Regions from separate parts of the Alteriqipengyuania triglochinis genome, predicted to be linked through region 1. Evidence: riboswitches for the same ligand, from Rfam matches in the RefSeq annotation. Region 1 holds a riboswitch; the other holds the start of a gene.
The links. A riboswitch is a leader RNA that binds a small molecule or an ion and turns the genes downstream of it on or off. The one in region 1 is predicted to bind cobalamin.
Positions count from the first base shown of each region.

Region 2: it holds a riboswitch for cobalamin, as region 1 does, so the genes downstream of both, ACYQ0L_RS10545 (TonB-dependent receptor plug domain-containing protein) here and ACYQ0L_RS12510 (TonB-dependent receptor plug domain-containing protein) in region 1, are expected to answer to the same signal.

Region 1 covers NZ_BAAHNC010000003.1:488,672-495,717, reverse strand. The annotation lists gene cobT (nicotinate-nucleotide--dimethylbenzimidazole phosphoribosyltransferase) at 1-139, opposite strand, end outside; gene ACYQ0L_RS12515 (DUF1636 domain-containing protein) at 136-546, opposite strand; gene ACYQ0L_RS12510 (TonB-dependent receptor plug domain-containing protein) at 543-2,462, opposite strand; cobalamin riboswitch at 2,635-2,826, opposite strand; cobalamin riboswitch at 2,898-3,109, shown strand; gene ACYQ0L_RS12505 (hypothetical protein) at 3,316-3,921, shown strand; gene cobO (cob(I)yrinic acid a,c-diamide adenosyltransferase) at 3,918-4,532, shown strand; gene ACYQ0L_RS12495 (cobyrinic acid a,c-diamide synthase CobB) at 4,529-5,863, shown strand; gene ACYQ0L_RS12490 (AraC family transcriptional regulator) at 5,837-6,595, opposite strand; gene ACYQ0L_RS12485 (alpha/beta hydrolase) at 6,760-7,046, shown strand, end outside.
Region 2 covers NZ_BAAHNC010000003.1:72,224-79,269, forward strand. The annotation lists gene ACYQ0L_RS10530 (putative bifunctional diguanylate cyclase/phosphodiesterase) at 1-408, opposite strand, end outside; gene ACYQ0L_RS10535 (hypothetical protein) at 532-846, opposite strand; gene ACYQ0L_RS10540 (cell wall hydrolase) at 991-2,094, opposite strand; cobalamin riboswitch at 2,281-2,490, shown strand; gene ACYQ0L_RS10545 (TonB-dependent receptor plug domain-containing protein) at 2,590-4,533, shown strand; gene ACYQ0L_RS10550 (ABC transporter substrate-binding protein) at 4,530-5,354, shown strand; gene ACYQ0L_RS10555 (FecCD family ABC transporter permease) at 5,351-6,316, shown strand; gene ACYQ0L_RS10560 (ABC transporter ATP-binding protein) at 6,313-7,046, shown strand, end outside.

The DNA.
Region 1 (7,046 bases):
CCTCCAGCCTGCCCAGTGAACCCGCCGGTTTGGTCAGCTCCGCCTGCCGCGCGCTCGCGGCGGCGCGCGCATCGGCATCCGGCTTGGGAAGCGTGGCGAGCGCGTGCGCGAATGCGGCTGGACCGGCGAAGGCAATCATGTCGCGATCATGCCCTCGGGCGGGACGCGCACGATGAAGTGGCCTTTCACGCCTGCAGGCCAATTCGCATAGGCGACCTTGCCATGCTCGCTTTCAGCGTGATGGGCAGCGTATTCCAGGATCGCCTCGGCGCTGTCGCGATCGGGCGTAAAGTCGCCCAGGACATAGCCGATCTTGCCCGGCCCCCGCACGTGCACGGTGCAGTGCCGCTGGCACGCGAACAGGCACGGCATCTCCTCGATCGCGATAGCGCCGTATTGCTCGCTCGCGCCCTGCGCCTCGCGCAGTGCCTGCGCCAGGCGCGCGCCGCCGCGCTGCCCGTCATCGTCTTCGCGACGATCGGCGGACAGGCGGCAGGTGCTGCACACGACGATCGATGCGCCGCTGCTGGCAGGCGCCAGCGTCACAGCCGCGCCCTCAGGCCGATATGCACGCTGCGGCCGAGCGTGCCGTATCCCTTGGCGGTGACATAGTCGGTATCGAACAGGTTCTCGACCCGGCCGTAGAGCACCAGCGATCCGCTTACCTGCCATTCACCGCGCAGGTCGGTGAGCAGATAATCGTCCAGCACGTCGCCCCCTGCCCGATCGGTGCTTTCACCGGCATAGCGCAGCGCGACGCTGAGCGAATGGCCCGCCGCTGCCTGATAGCCGATCGTACCATTGGCCAGGTAATGTGGCACGCGCGGCAATTGGTCGCCGAAGGTGGAACCCTCGGTGCGATCCTCCGCTTCTACCCAGCTGAAATTGCCGCGCGCGAAGATCGCGCCGAACCGCGCATCGCCGGAGATTTCCACGCCGCGCGCATGGCTTTGGTCGACATTGTCGTAATAGCCGAAGCGCTCCATATCGCTGCCGGGAATGAAGCACTCTGCCGGGAGTGGGGACGCGGCAGGGCAATAGGCGAAATCGATCAGGTTATCGCTGTCGCGCTCGAAATAGACGGCCGAGAATGTCAGCCGGTCATCCAGCAGATCCTGCTCGACACCCGCTTCCCACCCCTTGGCATGTTCGGGCTTCAGGTCGGCGAAGCCATACTGGCTGAACAGTTGGTAGAGCGAAGGCGCCTTGAAGCCTTCGGAATAGTTCGCCCGCAACCGCGTGCCGCGATTCCCTGGCTCGAAGCTCGCGCCCGCGCTGAACACGGTGTTGTCGCCGAAGCGGGAGTGATCGTCGTAACGCACACCGCCGTCGAGGGTCAGCCCGGCGATCGGGGTGATGCGCGCCAGCGCATAGAGGCTGTTCGTTTCGGCCTGAGCGCTTGTCACGTCGACCGGCGCATCATTGTCGCGCGGGGAGGCGGTACGCATGCGCTGCTCTTCACGCTCCGCCCCGAAGGAGACCTGCACCATATCTGACAGGGTCAGATCGCCCTGATATTCGTAGCGACGCGTACGCCCCTGCGCGTCGAAGGTCTGATTGCGGACCGATCTTGCGGGATCGAAATTGTCGCGGTCTGTGCGGGTCTCGATGAAGGCGAGCCGATTGGTCAGCCGCCCGTCCAGCACGGTCGCATTGATTCCCGCGTAGGTCGCCCAGGTCTGCGTCACGCCATAGGCGCGCGTGTCGCCCGAAGAGCCGTCGAAATCGTTGCGGCCATGCGAGTAGTAGCCGCGCAGATCGGCCGATAATGCGGGTGCTAGCTTCGCGGTCAGCGTGCCGCTTGCCGATTGCCGGTCGAACCCGTCGCGCTCGGTACCGCCGGCCCGTGCAGAGATCCCGTCGGTGGTGAAGGTGCTGCCCGCGATGCGCCAGTCGAGCACCTTGCCGCTGCCGCCGACGCCCGCGCGCGCATTCAGCGTGTTGCGCGATCCGCCCTCGATCGAGACGCGGCCCTCCAGCGGGGCGGTGGGGCGGTTGGTCAGCACGTTCACCACGCCGCCGATGGCATTGCTGCCCCACAGGATCGACTGCGGCCCGCGCAGGATCTCTACCCGCTCGATATCGTCGGCGAACAGGTTGCCGAAGTCCGCGCCGCCATCGGTGGTGGAAGCATCGGCCAGCCGCATGCCGTCGACGACCAGGACGGTCTGGCCCGGATCGGCCCCGCGCACGCGCAGCGAGGTGGATGTGCCATAGCCGCCATTGCGCGTCAGGCTGATGCCGGGCGTACGCAGGAGCACATCGGACACCGCGATCGGCTGCTCCTGCTCGATCCGTTCGAGGTCGAGCACGGTTACCGACGACGACACGCGATCGATCTCGACCGGCGTCCTGAGCGCGGAGACGACGATGGTATCCTCTGCCTCCTCCGCCTGGGCGGCGGTGGAAAGCGGCAGGACGGCGGCGAGCGCCAAGATAGAAATACGATAGTTTTCGGGCATGAACATTCCCCACAAGTGACACGACGCTCCGCTTGGATCGTGTCAGGGGGAATGACGGGAACAGGCACCGCGAGGCGCACGCACCAGCCATCCCGTCCGGCACACGCCGCACGAGGCTATGGCTGTCGTTTCTCGAGGAAGACCCCGTTCGGCCGGCACACCCTGTCCGGACGAAGAACGACGGCGTCAGGCAGGTCTCCTGGCTCGCGGGTCGATGCCGGTCGGGCCGCCTTCTCGGGCCGCTTGCGCGCCCCAATGGCATGATGGCCGATGGCTCTCCGCTCACAGTTGCAGGGGCAGCCACGGTCTTGAACCGCGTTCCCTTTCAATCCCCTCTCGGGGAACCTGAAGCTTGGCACCCGGATATGGTGCGCCAGCGTGCGTGGCAAGCCCGTTTTGCGGCCGCGAGCTCTTGCCTGCGCCGCCGATCGGCCATATCAGGGAGGTGTAACGGGTGCCCGAAAGGGCTTAATCGGGAAGTCCGGCAGGCTGGTATAACCAGCCCAATCCGGCACTGCTCCCGCAACTGTAAGCCGGTGAGCGGACCGCCATCGCGCCATTGAACGGGCATCGTGCCCTTTCGAGAAGGCGGCGGTCTCCGCGTCGAACCGGCCAGTCAGGAAACCGGCCTGTTGCCGTCGTTCTTCGCCCGGGCGGGATGTACCGGTCGAAAGAGGGTCCGATCCCTTGGTGGACGACACCTGTGTGTGCGTTGGAGGGAGAGGGCCGTCATCCGGCACTCGCGATCATATGTGCGCGCCATGGCTGCTGGTCATGGTCTCCTGTCCCGTTGCCCCGGCCCTGTCGGCCGGACGCGCCGGGCAACGCATCGTTGTATCTTCGAGGGAGTCCAATGATGTCAGAACTATCCAGCCCAGCCCCGTCCGATCACGCGATCCGGCGGTTCGACATTCTCGTCTTCGCCGCGCTTGCTGTGGTCATGCTGGCGACCCGCCCGCACTCGCTGAGCGAGTTCGTGCACCTGCCCGAAACCAGCCTCGCCAGCTTCCTCGTCGCCGGGTTCTACATTCGCCCGCGCCTCGCCTTCCCCGCACTGTTCGCGCTCGCTTTCGCGATCGATCTTGCGGTGATCGGGATCGAGGGCGGGCAGAGCTTCTGCTTCACCATCGCCTACTGGATGCTGCTGCCCGCCTATGGCGTCATGTGGCTGGCGGGGCGTTTCGCCGCCGCCCGGCTCGAGGTGAAGCCTGCACACCTGCCCGCGCTCATCGCCATCGTCGCGGGCGCAGCGTTCGTTTCCAATGCCTTTTCCAGCGGCGGGTTCTACGCGCTCAGCGGGCATTTCCCCGATGCGAGCCTGGCCGGGTGGCTGCCGCGCCTCGAACGCTATTTCCCCGGCACGCTGATCGCCACGCTGAGCTGGACCGGCATCGCAGTGGTCGCGCATGTCGCGGCGCGCAGCCTGACCGGCCAGCGCGTACCGGACAGCAACCGGTGAGCGAGGCCGACAAGGAAGAGATAGACCGCCGCCACCGTGCCCGCACGGCGAAGCACAAAGAGGTGGTCGACAAACGCATTGCAGCCGCGCAGGAGGACAAGGGCCTGCTGCTGGTCCTGACCGGAAACGGCAAGGGCAAGTCTTCCTCCGCCTTCGGAATGGTCGCGCGCACGCTTGGCTATGGCCACAAGGCGGCGGTCTTCCAGTTCATCAAGGGCAAGGAGGAAGTGGGCGAGCGCGCCTATTTCGCGCGCGACCCCAACATGCGCTGGGAACGCTGCGGCGAAGGGTTCACGTGGGAAACGCAGAACCGCGACCGCGATATCGCCGCCGCCCGTGCAGGCTGGGAAAAGGCGAAGGAGGCGCTTGCCGATCCCTCGATCCACCTCGTCGTGCTGGACGAGCTGACCTATCTGGTCACCTATCGCTATCTCGCGCTCGAAGAGATCATGCCCGCGATCGAGGCGCGCCCGCCGATGCAGCATGTCGTCATCACCGGACGCGCGGCGCATGACGTGTTTCTGGAGGCTGCGGACACCGTCAGTTCGATCCGCGATGAGAAGCACGCCTTTCGCGCCGGGATCCGCGCGCAAAAGGGCATCGATCTTTGAGCGCCAGCGCAAGCTGCCCCGCCCTGCTCGTCGCCGCGCCCGCATCGGGCCAGGGTAAGACGACGGTCACCGCAGCGCTGGCGCGCCGCTATCGTGAGCGTGGCCTACGGGTTCGCGTGTTCAAATGCGGGCCGGATTTCCTCGACCCGATGATTCTCGAGCGGGCGAGCGGGCATCCGGTCCATTCGCTCGACCTGTTCATGGTGGGCGAGGATGATTGCCGCCGCCTGCTCTACGAGGCCGCATGCGAGGCGGATGTCATCCTGGTGGAAGGCGTGATGGGCCTGTTCGACGGCGATCCGTCCGCCGCCGACATCGCCGCGCGCTTCGGCCTGCCCGTGTTGGCGGTGATCGACGGTTCGGCCATGGCACAAAGCTTCGGCGCGATCGTGCACGGTCTTGCCACCTATCGCAGCGATATCGAGCTGTACGGGGCGATTGCCAATCGGGTGGGAAGCGCCCGCCATGCCACCATGCTGGAAGACAGCGTGCGCGCGCCCGTCCGGTGGCTGGGCGCGATCGAGCGCAGTGCGGATTTCGCCTTGCCCGAACGCCACCTCGGCCTGCTGATGGCAGAGGAAATCGCGGGGCTGGACGAACGGATTGCGACGTGCGCGCGAGGGCTGCCTGACGAGGTGGACCAGCTGCCGCCGCCGGTCACCTTCAGCCCCGCTGCGGATTACGCCGCGCTTCAGGCGCACCTTGATGGACGACGCATCGCGATCGCGCGCGATGCCTGCTTCGCCTTCATCTATCCCGACAATCTGGCCGTGCTTCGCGAACTGGGCGCGGACCTCGCTTTCTTCTCCCCGCTTGGCGGAGACCCCCTGCCCGATTGCGACGCATTATGGCTGCCCGGCGGCTATCCCGAACTCCATGCCGAAGCGCTGGCGAACAATCGCGCGTTTATGGATGCGCTGCGGGCCCATCACGAACAGGACAAGCCGATTCTGGCCGAATGCGGCGGCATGATGGTCTGTGCGCAGGAGCTGGAGACGATCGACGGGCAGGCCCACCCCATGGCGGGGCTCCTCCCCGGTCGCACGATCATGCAATCACGGCTCGGCGGTCTCGGCCTGCAGGAGTGCCCGTGGCCCGGCGGCACGCTGCGCGGGCACGGCTTTCACTATTCGCGGATCGAGACCGATCTCGCGCCCTTCGCCCAGACCCGCAATCCCAACGGCGGACGCAGTGAGGCGCTGTTCGTGCGCGGATCGCTGCGGGCGAGCTATGTCCATTCCTACTTCAGGTCGGGCGGCGCGGCGGCCTCCGCACTCTTCAGGCAGACTGCCGCCGGAGCCCCCTCACGGCTCGAGATATTGGCGGGGTGACTGGCCGAAGGTGCGGCGGAACATGGCGCTGAAACCGCTCGCGCTTTCGTACCCCACTTCGTACGCCGCGCGGGTGATCGACATGCCTTCGCTCAACAGGGAAAGCGCTTCCATCAGGCGGACCTGTTGGCGCCACACCGCCAGCCCCATCCCGGTTTCCGCCTTGAAAGAGCGGGTGAAGGTCCTGCGCCCCATGCCGATTTCGCTCGCCCACTCGTCGATATCGCGGTTGCAGGATGGGTCCTTGAGAAGCGCCTCGCAGACCTTCAGCAGGCGCGGATCGCGCGGCATGGTCACCTGATAAGGTGCATCCGGCATCCGCTCGATCTCTTCCAGCAGCAGTGCGATTATTCGCCCGGCGCGACCGGTGTCGGCTGCCTGCGGATCGAGCCGCGCCGTCTCAAGGATCAGCGCTTTCAGAAAATCGGAGACCTCGAAGGCCCGGCAATCGTGCCCGCGGGCGTTGAGTTCGGGCTTGAGATACAGCGTGCGCAGCGAAACCGGCCCGCGGCAATAAACCTCGTGATCGGTGTGCGCCGGGATCCACACCGCGCGCTGCGGGGGGATGACATAGCTGATATCGGGCGTGCGCACCGACATCACCCCGGCAGAGGCGTACAGCACCTGGATATGATCGTGGTGGTGGAGCGGATCGAGATATCCTGCCGGATATTCGTCGACCAGAACGACGACCGGCTGGTTTCTCGCGAGAATGTCGAAGCTGTGCTGCATTGGACCTTCGCTATTCCGGGCGGACTGAACGGCACCGGCAGATATATTGCAAGTGCGAGACAGGGCTTGGCCTGATCGTGCGCGTCATTGACCCGTCCGGAGTAGAGATGACGCCGCGCTCCCCCTAGCCGATACCGGAAGGTCGAAGGATAAAGGATTGGTCTATGGGCAAGTTCGAACCGGGCAGCGCTCAAGTCGATCCGGACATCGCCACGTTCGTTGCCAGGGTGGCCAAGGCCTATGCCGAACATAGCGCACCCGGGACAGCCGATCCGGATGACCGCCGCGCGATTGCCGAGCGCGTGCGCGAAGAGTGGCGCAGCGGCGGCCCGGCCATGGCGGAAACGCGGACATGGACCCGGCGGGGCCTGCGCACGCGCCTGCACCGCCCCGTCGAAGGGGAGGACCTGCCGGCCTTCTTCTATATCCATGGCGGCGGGTGGACGATCTT
Region 2 (7,046 bases), 420 kb from region 1:
CATGCCGTAGCACAGTGCGCACGAAACCATCATGACGACGACTTCGACCGGCGCTTCGTAAAGGATCGTCATCGCGCCGAGCAGCCCGAACAGCAGGGCGTAGCTGAAGGCCCCGATTTCGAACACCAGTTCGAGCATGCGCGTCGACGCGGAAGGTGACGCAGCAAGCGCGTAGGACGACACGATACGCGCGATCGCCACCACGGTCAGCAGCGCGACCGAAACGATCACCGGCGTTTCCGGCACGTGGAATGCGGTGACGAATGCGGTCAGGATGCCGATCGCGGCACCGATGGCCAGGCTGAGGGGTTGGGTATAGAGAGTGCTGACGAGCGTGCGCCGGACGCGCTCGCTCATCTCGTCCCCGGTTAACAGGCGCTGCCACGTCTCGGTGGCGTCACGGATCACTCTCGACATCATCGCAACGACCGCACTACGCAATAACCGTCACAAAAGGCTTAACGCGCGCGTTACCACGCTCGTGCGCGCACATCCGGGCCATCGCAACGGGGATGCGGGGCAGATCCTGGGTCAGACAGGGTTTCCCCATGCGGAAGAAAGCGTTTCGGCGAGCCTGCGGTCGAGCGCGCGGCAGATATTCGCCCAGAAAACGAAGTTTTCCTCGTCCCCGGCGTCGAACGCTTTCGTGGCCCGCGCATGCGCGTCATGCGCCGCATTCATGTGATGGCGCGCGAAATGCCCCAGCGCTGCGCGCATCTCCGCTTCGTCCTGCGCCGGGCGTCCGGGCAGCACGTTGTCGTTGGCGGGTTCCGGAATGCGCACGGGGATAGAACCGCCCTGCGACAGGCGATAGCTGGGGCGGTTGGGGGCAAGGCCGCGGGGCATCGGTAAGGATCCTGCGATTGGGAGATGGATCGATCCTTGCATCAATAGAGGCCGGGCATGAATCTTTCGCGCAGAAGCACGGTTACGGCAAATTAACCACGCTCTGCCGGGCTGGCGCGGCCGCCGGGCCGCTGCCGATGCGGCTCAGTTTGGTTGCGCGATCCACCGCCCGCTATTGGCGTATTCGGGGCGGACGCTGCCCGGGCCTTCGGTCGGCACGGGATTGTCCTGCCGCGAAGTCTGCGCCCGGGCGCCCGCGCTGCCGGACGGCGCGGGGGATGCGCCGACGGAGGGCGAAGCCGCCGGGACAGATGTCGCTTCCGCGCCGTCATATTGCCGCGCCACGGCGATTGGATCGGGCGCGGGCTCGCTGACCGCGGCAGCGCGGGCAGGCACGGGCACCGGCTCGCCCCCGCGGTAGACGTCGCTGAACGCATCGGGGCGGCTGGCATTGCCCGGCCAGCGATAGAAGCGGTGCGCGCCGATCGTGCCGATGTGCGCGAGGCTGGGGGCCCAGTACGGATTGACCCAGGTGGTGTGATAATGCGTAGCGAGGCCGACCGGTGCGTAGACCTGCCCCGACAGGGCGCGGCGCGCCACCGACAGCGCCCGGGCCCAGGACGTTGCCGAGGGCTTGCGGTCCAGCGAACCGTCGCAGGTAAAGGTGAACTGACAGCCGGTGCGCCGCTGCGATCCCTGATAGACGACCCCGCATACGGTCCTGGGATAGGCCGGATGCGCCACGCGGTTCAGGACCACCTGTGCGACCGCCCGCTGGCCACCTTCGCTCTCGCTCGCGGCTTCGTAATAGACCGCCTTGGCAAGGCAATCGAGCGCGCGGGCCTTGTCGATCCCCGTGCCGCGGCTGACGAAAGCGTGCGCCGCGGGACCCGCCGCCTCGATCGCGATCGCTGCATCGGGATCGCCGTTCCACGCTCCGATCGGGTTGATACCCTTGCCCCCGTCCACCGCCGCGTTGGCGGTGCCGGCGGCGGCGGGCGGATCGGCCAGAAAGTAGAACGCCGAGCCCGGAAAGCTCGCCCCGGCCTTCTCGAACGCCATCGGTTCCATCAGACTGTCCGCCACGATCTCGCTCGCTTCGGGGGCGATTTCGGGCAGCCGCCATTCCGCCTGCGCCGCCATGGCGGGCAGGGCCAGCGCGCCGCACAGCACCGCCACGCCGCGCCATGCCTTGCGGGCAGCGACGGGGCGGGGGGCGATCTGGGCTGGGCGGCGGGTCTGGCGCAAGCGAATCCTTGACGGAAGGTGGATGGAGCGGGGCAGGGCGCCACTAGGCGTTAAGCTTCGCAAGCGCGCCGTCTGCGTATGCACCGTATTGTAGCGGGACAGCCCGATGCGAAGCATGAACCGGCGTGGTTAACCCTGGATTGCGGTGTGCGACGAATTGTTGCGCCTGCATGACGAAGGGCCTAAGCGCGCGGCAGCATTGCAGGTGTGGGCGTGCCGCGAGGTTCGTCCACCTAAGAGGGAAGAGGGTGCAAACCCCTCGCTGCCCCCGCAACTGTAACCGGGGAGCGGTCCGCGCCCACAGCCACTGTTCCGACCACATGCGCCGGGATGGGAAGGCCAGCGGAACCGCTACGATCCGGGAGCCAGGAGACCTGCCCGCGATGCGTCGTTCGACTTCGGGCGGGGTGCACCGGGGAAGCGGAGGAAAGGCGCTGGCGATCATGGCCCGTGCCTTCCGTCATGAGCGACAGTAATGCTTGTGATGGAGTTTTGATGCGTACGATCTTGCTGCTTTCCGGTTCGGTTCTGGGCCTGGCGTCCCCTGCGTTTGCGCAGGAAGCGGACGGCGAAGCACCGCTGGTTCTGGCTTCCGACGCGGCCGAGATGCCCGAAGAATCGATCACCGTCACGGTGACCGGCAATCCGAGCGAGGTCGAGGATACCGGCCAGCCGGTGACCGTGATCGGGGCGCAGGAAATCGCCGATATCCAGGGGCCGGACTTCGCACGCGTCATCCAGCGCGTGCCCGGCGTCACCTTCAACCGCACCGGCGGCCTGGGCGCGACCACCGGCATCTCGGTGCGGGGCGCTGCGAACGACCAGCTCCTCGTCCTGATCGACGGGGTGCGCGTGGCGGACACCGCGTCGCCCGCCGGCGGCTTCGATTTCGGCACGCTGGGGGCGTCCAACCTCGCCAAGGTAGAGCTGCTGCGCGGCTCCAACTCCGTGGTGTGGGGCGCCGATGCGCTGGCCGGGGTGCTGGTCGCCTCGACCGTGGAGCGGACCGGACTGGCCGGATCGGTCGAAGCCGGATCGCGCGGCACGGTCGCCTCCAGCATCAAGGGCGGCATTGCGGGCGATATCGGCTTCATCGGCGGTTCGGCGAGCTACCTGACCACCGATGGCTTCTCGGCCGCAGCGAACGGCACCGAGGACGACGGCTTCCAGCAGCAGGCCTACAACCTGCGCGGCCGCGCCTATCTTTCGCGCACCGTCGAAGTGTTCGGCAACCTGCGCTATGCCAAGGGCGAGCTGGAGATCGACGGCTTTCCCGCACCCGCCTTCGCGCTGGGCGATACCGAGGAGATGCAGCAGACCGAGCAGCTCTCCGGCGCGGTCGGCGCCCTCTATGATGGCGGGCCGCTCTACCTGCGCGGGGCCTACAGCTTCTCCGACACGTCGCGCGACAACCTGCCGGGGCCCGGCGAGGATGCGACCTTCGAGAGCGAGGGGCGCTCCGACCGGGTCGAACTGCGCGGCGAGTGGCGTCCGATCGGCCCGCTGATCGTCAATTTCGGCGCGGAAAACCTGTGGTCCGATTACGAGAGCACCTCCTACGGCACGCCCAGCTCGGCCGATACCAGCATCTTTGGCGGCTATGTGCAGGCGGGGATCGAGTTCCGCGGCCTGTCGGGCCATGTCGGCGTGCGGCAGGACGAGCATGACGATTTCGGCGGCGCAACCAGCTTCGGCGGCGACCTGACCTACGAAATCGTGCCCAACCTGCGCCTGCGCGCCAGCGTGGGCGAAGGCTTCAAGGCGCCTTCGCTCTACCAGCTGTTTTCGGACTATGGGAACAAGGCGCTCCAGCCCGAAGAGAGCACGAGCTACGATCTCGGACTCGCCTACGGCACGCGGACCGCGCCGTTCTACGCCGGCGTCACCGCCTTCCAGCGTGACAGCGAAAACCTCATCGCCTTCATCAGCTGCCCAACACCGCTCACCGGCATCTGCACCGATCGCCCCTTCGGTACCTACGACAACGTGTCGCAGGCCCGCGCGCGGGGCGTGGAAGTCGAAGCGGGTGTTTCGCCGTTCGCCGGGCTCAGCCTGCGCGCCGCCTATGCCTATGTCGAGGCGGAAGACCGCAGCGAAGGCACGGCCAATTTCGGCAACGAACTGGCCCGCCGCCCGCGCCATGCGGGCACCGTCTCGGTCGACTGGGCGCTCGCGCCCGATACCGCGGGCGTGCCGGTAATCGGCGGCGACGTGCGCATCGTGGGAGATACGTTCGACAATGCGGCGAACACCACCCGCCTCGATGCCTATACCCTCGTCGACCTGCGCGTCTCGGTCCCGCTGGGGCTGATCGCGGGCGAGCGCCCGGTCGAGGTCTTCGGGCGGGTCGAGAACCTGTTCGACGAGGAGTATCAGACCGCCGACGGCTATAACCAGGCGCCCCGCGGGGTCTTCGCAGGGCTGCGCGTCGGCCTATGATCCGCAGCGCAGCCATCGCGATCGCGTGCGTGCTGGCGGGGTGTTCGACCCCGCCAGCCCCGCGCGATGGTGACGCGCTGCGCATCGTCAGCCTCAACCCGTGCACCGACGCGATCCTTGCGGAGATTGCGCCGGACAAGCTGGCGGCGGTGTCGCACTACAGCCATGATCCGTCCGCCACATCGATGCCGCTGGCGCAGGCCCGGCGCTGGCCCGCGACGGGTGGTTCGGTGGAGGAGATTCTCGCCGCCGACGCCACCATGGTCGTCGCCTCTACATATCTTGCGCCTTCCACCCGCCGCGCGCTGGACGAGCTGGGCATTCCGGTGGTGACCTTCGGCATTGCCAGCAGTGTCGATGAAAACCTCGCCCAGGTGCGCGATCTGGCCGATGCCGTGGGCGAGCCGGAGGCGGGCGATGCCCTCGTTGGGCGGATCGATGCCGCGCTGACCGCTGCGGCGCCGCCCTCGGATCGCGAAGGTCCTGCGACCATCCTGTGGCAGCCGGGCGGGATCGTGCCGGGCGATGGGGCGCTGGTGGTCGACCTGATGCACCGCGTCGGCCTGCGTCCGGCGAAGGCGACACGCGGGCTGGGGCAGGGCGACCGCCTGCCGCTGGAGGCCGTACTGCTCGACCCGCCCGATCTGCTGCTGCATGCGGGCCCTCGCGGCGATGAGGAATCGCGCACGCTCCACCATCCGGCCCTGCGCAAGCTGTCCACGCGCCGCGCCGAATTCGCGCCGCAGCTCTACTATTGTGGCGGGCCGAGCCTGATCCGCGCCGCGCAGCGGCTGGCGCACATCCGGGACGGCCGCGGATGAGCCGCGCCAGCCTGATCCTGCTGGGTGCGCTGCTGGTCGCGATTCCGCTGTCGCTCCTCGCCGGCAAGGCATGGATCTTCGGGCTCGACGATGCGCGCGCCACCCTGATCGTAGCGGAACTGCGCCTGCCGCGCGCGCTGCTGGCGGTCACGGTCGGCGCGGGGCTGGGCGCGTCGGGCGCGGCGATGCAGGGCTATCTGCGCAATCCGCTCGCCGATCCCGGACTGTTCGGCATCGCCCCCGGCGCGGCGCTGGGCGCGGTGCTGAGCTTCTCGCTCGGCTACGCGGCGAACGGCTGGCTTCTCCCGCTGCTCGCGCTGGCGGGTGCGGGCGCGGCGATGGCGCTGCTCGCGCTCATGGCCGGACGCGGCGGCGGGATCGCGCTGTTCACGCTCGCCGGGCTGATGATCGCGAGCCTCGCGGGCGCGCTCACCAGCCTCGTCATCAGCCTTGCCCCCAATCCGTGGGCGCTGAGCGAGATCGTCACCTGGCTGATGGGCGCGCTGACCGATCGCAGCTGGAACGATGTTGCGCTCGCCGCGCCGCTGACGCTGGCAGGGATCGTGGTGCTGGTGCGCGCTGCGCCCGCACTCGACGCGCTTACGCTGGGCGAGGATGCAGCGCGTTCGATGGGCGTGAACATGGAGAACCTGCTGTTCCTGCTGGTGATCGGGGTGGCGCTGACGATCGGGAGCGGGGTCGCTGTCGCCGGGATCATAGGCTTCGTTGGGCTGATGGTGCCCCATCTGGTCCGCCCGATGACCGATCGCCGCCCGTCTTCGCTGATCGTGCCGAGCGCGCTGGCGGGCGCGCTGCTGGTGCTGGTCGCCGACGGTGTCCTGCGAATGCTGCCGCTGGTCAGCGAGTTGCGGCTGGGGATTGCGCTATCGCTGATCGGTGCGCCTTTCTTCCTCTGGCTGCTGCTACGCCTGCGTCGCGGTGGGGGGCTGGGCCTGACATGAGGCGGCACCGTGAAAAGATGATCGAGGCGTGCAACCTCGCGCTCGACCGGCGGCTGCGCGGAGTCTCCGCCCAGATTCTGGAAGGGCAGGTCATCGCGATCTGCGGGCCCAATGGCGCGGGCAAGTCGACCTTCCTGCGGCTGCTGGCCGGCGTGCTCAGGCCGAGCAACGGCGAGGCCCTGCTCGATGGCGGACGCATGCACGACATGCGCCCGCGCTCCCGCGCCCGCGCGGTCGGCTATCTGCCGCAGGAGCCGCAGATCGCGTGGGACCTGTCAGTCCGCAATCTCGTCGCGCTCGGCCGGCTGGCGCATCGCGATGCCCGCGCCGAGCCGGTCGAGAACGCCCTGGCGGCGCTGGGGTTGGAAGAATTTGCGGATCGCCCGGTCTCGACGCTGTCGGGCGGTGAGCGGGCTCGCGCGCTGCTCGCACGGGTGCTGGCGGGCGAACCGCGCTTCATCCTTGCGGACGAGCCGTTCGCCTCGCTCGACCTGGCCTATCAGACCTCGCTGGTCCGCCACCTGCGGCAACAGGCGGCAGCGGGGCGCGGCGTGGTGGTGGTGGTCCACGATCTCTCGCTTGCCCACAACCTTGCCGACCGGGTGATGCTGCTGAAGGATGGCGCGCTTTACGCCGACGGGCCGCCGCCAGAGGCGCTTTGCCCCGCCAACCTGCGCGAAGTCTTCGGGATTCGCGCGCGCTGGCTGGGCGAGCCGGGGGCCCGCGTGCT